3 regions of the Vibrio sp. Vb0937 genome follow, and region 2 is predicted to be linked to each of the others. Evidence: predicted binding sites of a transcription regulator. Region 2 holds the regulator's gene; each other region holds the start of a gene.
What was found. Region 2 encodes CRP, which controls carbon source genes, mostly activating them, when cyclic AMP is high. Its sites were predicted from a motif close to TGTGANNNNNNTCACA; they were not measured.
Positions count from the first base shown of each region.

Region 1: the regulator CRP is predicted to act here: its motif matches at 1,175-1,190, upstream of gltB (glutamate synthase large subunit).
Region 3: the regulator CRP is predicted to act here: its motif matches at 1,268-1,283, upstream of deoD (purine-nucleoside phosphorylase).

Region 1 covers NZ_JAWOTK010000023.1:26,024-28,231, reverse strand. Annotated here, with positions in the region: gene gltB (glutamate synthase large subunit) at 1-918, opposite strand, end outside; gene R7P67_RS19170 (TIGR01212 family radical SAM protein) at 1,470-2,208, shown strand, end outside.
Region 2 covers NZ_JAWOTK010000026.1:30,073-32,280, reverse strand. Annotated here, with positions in the region: gene R7P67_RS19870 (phosphoribulokinase) at 1-286, shown strand, start outside; gene crp (cAMP-activated global transcriptional regulator CRP) at 527-1,159, shown strand; gene R7P67_RS19860 (DUF1338 domain-containing protein) at 1,296-2,087, opposite strand.
Region 3 covers NZ_JAWOTK010000001.1:425,143-427,350, forward strand. Annotated here, with positions in the region: gene R7P67_RS01925 (hypothetical protein) at 1-368, opposite strand, end outside; gene deoD (purine-nucleoside phosphorylase) at 439-1,149, opposite strand; gene R7P67_RS01935 (YbgA family protein) at 1,548-2,208, shown strand, end outside.

The DNA of each region.
Region 1 (2,208 bases), on a different contig from region 2:
CTCAAGTGCCATGTCAAAGTTAGATGAATCCGAGCTGCCTTCCTGACAGATTGGAAGAAGCATGTCGATTTCAGCCTGAGTGAACAGGTCTGATTCTAGGATTGCTTCACGGGCTTTCATCCAGTTCAAGTTACCGCGAACTGTATTGATTTCGCCGTTGTGGGCAATGTAACGGAAAGGCTGTGCAAGACGCCATTTCGGGAAGGTGTTGGTAGAGAAACGAGAGTGTACCAGTGCCAGTGCAGTCACCATGGTCGGGTTTTGCAGATCGAGGAAGTACTGAGGTACTTGCTCAGTCGTTAACTGACCTTTGTACACTAATGTCTTGTAAGACATGGAGTTAATGTAGAAGTCGTCACCAATGTTCGAAACGCTTTCTAGGCAAACGCGTACGGTGTAATTACGAAGTACGTAAAGTTTGCGCTCTAGCTCTTCAGGCGTGATGCCAGGGCCGCCGGAGATAAACACGTGCTCAAATTGAGGCTCTGTGCTTAGTGGATCGGCACCAATCATGGAGTTGTCGGTTGGTAATACGCGGTAGCCGATGACTTCGAGATCTAAGCGTTTGGCATTACGCTCTAAAATGTCACGGCATTGTTCGCGTTTGTATTCGTCTTTTGGGAAAAGAACGACACCAACGCCATACTTTTCAAACGAAGGCAGTTTAATGCCTAGTTTAACGGCCTCTTCTAATAGGAATTCATGAGGTTTTTGCAACAAGATACCCGCACCGTCACCGCTGCATGGGTCACAACCTTGACCACCACGGTGTTCCATGCGAGCCAGCATATCCAATGCTTGAGTCACTACTTCATGAGATTTACGGTTTTTAAGGTGAGCAACAAAACCGATACCACAAGCGTCATGCTCCAGTTCCGGAGTGTACAGACCCTGTGGATTTTGCTCTCTATCTACCATAGATACATCCTTCCAGTTCAATGTCGACGCAAAAGTACCGGGCAGCAAATACTACCTAGACTATTGATTACGTCTTGTCCTTTATATTTATTATCGCCACCGATCTAGGTTGACCGGTCTTGATTCCTTTCCGTATCTCGCAGGAAAAGTTTTGCGAGAAAAACAATCCTTGGTGGTATCCCTTTATTTATTATCACTATCTAGTGATTTATATAGGTAGGAGTGGGATAACACCGACAAATCCCGCAGTGTGCTTTGTAATAAAAGTCACAAAAACAACGGGGTTGTGTAAGTATCCTACAATTTTGTCACTTCAGAATGCAATGAAAAACTCGGCGTTGTGACCCAATTTTTTCGTTTAATTATGCATTTTTAGTTTAACATTTACGCAACATGAACGATTTTTGCCTTTAATTATGCAAGTTTATTGATTTTGACCCGCATGATGGGTGTTTGAATTGATTAATATTGTGTGTTTTTTCTTGCAGGGATGTAATTTATTTACACAGATCGTAGTGAGATTGATTACGATTTATTGTTGGTGAGAATTTATGCAGTTACATGAGTTGGTCAATACAATCGGCCAAGATCTTCAGCGTCGATACGGTGAAAAGGTTCATAAGTTAACATTGCACGGTGGATTTAGTTGCCCTAACCGCGATGGCACGATTGGGCGGGGAGGATGTACATTTTGCAATGTGGCTTCGTTTGCAGATGAAGAAGTCCAGATAAAAAGCATTCACGAACAGTTAAAAGATCGCGCAGGTGAAATTCACAGAGCGAAGAAGTATCTCGCTTATTTTCAGGCCTACACCAGTACCTATGCAGAAGTACAAGTTCTCAAAAACATGTATGAGGAAGCACTAAAGGCTGCAGACATGGTTGGTCTTTGTGTGGGGACGCGTCCTGATTGCGTCCCTGATGCGGTATTGGATTTACTGTCGGGCTATGTACAGCAAGGTTATGAAATTTGGCTAGAACTAGGTCTTCAAACCGCCAACAATGACACCCTAAAACGTATCAATCGTGGTCATGACTTTGAGTGTTATGCCGAAATCACTAAGCGTGCGCGAACACTTGGAATCAAGGTTTGTACTCACTTAATTGTGGGTTTACCCAAAGAAACCCGCGCCGAAAATATTGAAACGCTGCAAAAAGTGTTGACCGTGGGAACGGATGGCATCAAGTTACATGGCTTGCATATTGTCGAAGGTAGCACCATGGCGAAAGCTTGGCGTGCTGGAAAGCTAGAAGCCCCTGAATTAGAAGAATATGTTGCGATCGCCAGTG
Region 2 (2,208 bases):
TCCGCAGTTTTCTCGTACTCACATCAACTTCCAGCGCGTACCGACCGTTGATACTTCCAACCCACTTAATGCAAAAGGCATCCCTAGTTTGGATGAGAGTTTTGTGGTGATTCGCCTACGCGGTATCAAGAATGTCGACTTCCCATATCTGCTGGCCATGATTGATGGCTCATTCATGTCACGCCACAACACGATTGTCGTACCCGGCGGTAAGATGAGCTTTGCAATGGAGCTCATAGTTCGGCCTATCCTACAACAGCTCATCGAAACAGGGAAAATTGGCTAAAAACCTGCCAGCGAAGATGTTTACTTTTCATACCGTGATCATGTGCACAGTTTTGCTTACAAAATCTCAATCATGGCACGATTAAAATCAAGAAATCGTTTTCGAAAAAGGATACTATTTCTTACCGAAACACAAGAGAGCTTGCAGCATATAAAAAGTGCTCTTATTCTAGTAGGCCTAATTCAGGCTTAGCTAAAATATGGATAGCGCAAGCGTACCCTGCAGAGGAAGTGAGATATTATGGTTCTAGGTAAACCTCAAACCGACCCAACATTAGAGTGGTTTCTTTCACACTGTCATATTCATAAGTACCCTTCAAAGAGCACGCTAATTCACGCGGGCGAAAAGGCAGAAACTTTGTACTACATCGTTAAAGGTTCTGTTGCGGTTCTTATCAAAGACGAAGAAGGTAAGGAGATGATCCTTTCTTACCTAAACCAAGGAGACTTTATTGGTGAACTTGGTCTATTCGAGGAAGACCAAGAGCGCACAGCTTGGGTTCGTGCTAAATCTCCTTGTGAAGTTGCTGAAATTTCTTTCAAGAAGTTCCGTCAGCTTATCCAAGTAAACCCAGACATCCTAATGCGTCTTTCTGCGCAGATGGCTCGTCGTCTTCAAGTAACTAGCCAAAAAGTGGGTGACCTGGCGTTCCTAGACGTAACTGGTCGTATCGCTCAGACGCTTCTGAACCTTGCAAAACAACCAGACGCAATGACTCACCCAGACGGCATGCAAATCAAGATCACTCGTCAAGAAATCGGTCAAATTGTTGGCTGTTCTCGTGAGACAGTAGGTCGTATCTTGAAGATGCTAGAAGAGCAGAACCTAATCTCTGCTCACGGTAAAACCATCGTGGTTTACGGTACTCGTTAATCTCGAACTAGAGTGACACGAACAAAATTATAAAAGCCACCAATGGCAACATTGGTGGCTTTTTATTTACTCATGACCAAATGAGATAGGGTGCAGCGAACACTAATGAGTAAGCTTAACAGGTTAACCCTAAAACTTAGCCATTCGTACTTTCAAAGATTTTGTCAGCTGAAGCGGCCACGAAACCTGGGTACAAATCACCATTTTCCATCGGATAGCGCTTAGCAAATTCATAAAAACCGCCAGGGATAATTTCAGTGCCTTCGCTAAAACGAACCGCTACTTTATCTGCCATGGTCGATGACTGCTCTAGCAACACCTCAGGAGTGCCCTTCACTTCACCACCATTTTCATTAATGGTAAACCCAGCGGTACGCAGATGATCGTTTACCTGCTTCACTTCTTCATATTCATTGAGCTGGTTAACGCTCACCGTGAAGTGGTTTGCTCCGTAACCATGCGCCGCAAGCCAAGATGCGTACTCACTTTCTTTAGCCAACGTTTGGTAATCAGCAAAGCTTAAATCCCACAAGCGTCCACCATGTAAGAATGCGCTATCGTTCAGCTTGTCAGCATCGACTTGTGCCACCAAATTTTTCACAATCTCTTGTAGCTCAGACGAGCACTCTTCAACTTTTAGCTCACTAATAAAGACTTTAGGTTGCTTCGGATCTGGGTGCTCATAGTGCTTAGCAACCAGCTTTTTGCTTTCGAAAACGTAATCACCACACGCCTTGTAACCAATAGCTACAAATGGCTTAGCTAGAGTTTCAATACCAAGAGGCGCGATATTGAAGGTACGTAAAGCTATATGATCATTAATCAGAGGCTCATCTTCTTGAAGCAGCTGATGCACTTTAGCAGCCGAAGGGCAAAGACGTTGAATGTAATCTTGCCATAGCGATTCAAATAACACATCGGGCGTCATAACGACTCCTTGTTACGAGATGTAGAGTTTAAAGGTAAGCGGAAGTTGGCTGCTCGTTCACAACAAAAGTTGTCCAGAATAATGAACGAGCAACCATCAACCTGTGACGGTAAATGCCAGT
Region 3 (2,208 bases), on a different contig from region 2:
TCGACAAAGGTACTTTGACACACTTTACAGCGGTAACGTTGGCGATCGCCACTGTAACCGAAAGCGTGATAGAGGTGTTTGTGAGTGTGGACAGAAAGTCCAAAGTTGTCGCAATCATCATTACGGCAAGCAGGCAACCCGTCACTGTGGACGTGCCGCAGGCGATGAAGTTCGTTCACGACATCGCGATTATTAAGTAAGGGGGGGAAAGCTCCACATTCACGGCATACCATCGCCGGACGCTTAGGGTTCGCATGTTGCAGAACGTAACGCTTTGCATCACTCAATCCAAAGTTGTCACACGCCAATGTTTTACAAAAGTTGAGTTGTAACCCATCTGCGTCTTTTGGCAGTTCGCCGTTAGACACAATCGCCCCCTCGGGATAATTCGGGCAGCCAGCATAACTCTGGCTGCAAATTATTACTTACTATTTGTTCTTAGATGTTGATTGCAGTTTCTAGTGCAACTTTCATCATGTCGTTGAACGACTTCTGACGCTCTTCTGAGCTTAGTTTTTCACCACGGATGATGTGGTCAGAAACTGTCAGGATAGTCAGTGCTTTCGCGCCTAGGTCAGCTGCTACGCCGTAGATACCAGCCGCTTCCATGTCTACACCTAGGATGCCTAGTTTTTCCATCTTCTCGAAGATGTCTGCTTCTGGTGTGTAGAACAGGTCTGCAGAGAATACGTTACCTACTTTTACAGGCACTTCCTGAGCGCGTGCTTGGTTAACTGCTTCTTCTAGAAGACCGTAATCAGCGATTGCTGCGAAATCGTGGTTGTTGAAACGGATACGGTTAACTTTAGAGTCTGTAGAAGCACCCATACCGATAACAACGTCCATTAGTTTCACGTCGTCACGTACTGCACCACAGCTACCCACACGGATAACGTTTTTCACGCCGTATTCAGCGATTAGCTCGTGTACGTAGATACAGCAAGACGGGATACCCATGCCGTGGCCCATTACAGAAACTTTTTTGCCTTTGTAAGTGCCAGTAAAGCCGAACATGTTGCGAACGTCACAAACTTGTTTCACATCTTCTAGGAACGTTTCAGCGATGTATTTAGCGCGCAACGGGTCGCCTGGCATCAGAACTGTTTCAGCGAAATCACCTGGTTGTGCGTTAATGTGTGGGGTTGCCATAAGTGCTCTCCAAAGTTTTGTTTTGATAAAACGCCTCTATTATAGAACGCTATTACCAATTCTGTTGAACTTGTTCGTTTTCGTTGAGGCAATAATATCGGGACGTACAGTAGCCCCTTGAGAGCTTAGTCACAAAAACCACGCATTTAGAAACTGCAACTCCTATTGATAACTAAATCTGTTGAAACCAAAAGAGCAATCGATTTGCTTTTGAGCAGTTTGTCGATTGCGCGCACAAATTCTTTGTTTTTGGGCCAAACTTTTTTCTGAAAGCTGGTTGATCGAAATACTTTCGAGTGAAGTAAAACGATTAAATTGTACAACTTATTTTCTTGTACAATCTGGAAAGGCTTGCTATAAGTTATACAACAAAACTTTTTGTATAGGGATGCGTCATCATGGAATCTTCAATCAAAGTAGGTATCAGTTCGTGTGTTTTGGGTGAACGAGTGCGTTTTGACTCTGGTCATAAGGTGAGCAACTTTGTGACTAAAGAGCTCAGCCCGTATTTTGACTTTGTTTCGGTATGCCCTGAAGTCGGCGTAGGTATGCCAGTACCCCGTCCAACAATTCGTCTTGTTTCTAATGAAGAGCGTGTTGCATTGGTTGAAACCAAAAATCCAGAAAATGATCATACCGACAATATGCTCACTTACTCGGCCAATAAAGTAGATGAACTTCAAAGCGAGCAGCTTTGTGGTTACATCGTTTGTGCCAAGTCACCAACTTGTGGCATGGAGCGAGTCAAGGTTTACAGCAAGAACAGTGCTGCGAAAGAAGGTGTTGGCTTGTATACACAAACATTGATGCAAAAAATGCCTTGGTTGCCTGTTGAAGAGGATGGCAGACTTAACGACCCTGTATTGAAAGAAAATTTTATCACTCGAGTATTTTGTCTAAATGACTTTTACGACTCGATGGATGGTGAGCCTACTCGTGGCAAAATCATCGACTTTCATTCGCGCTACAAACTGACGTTAATGGCACACCACCCAGAGTCATACCGCTCCCTTGGCCGCTTAGTCGCTGATGTCGCTAATTATGAAATTGAAGACTTTT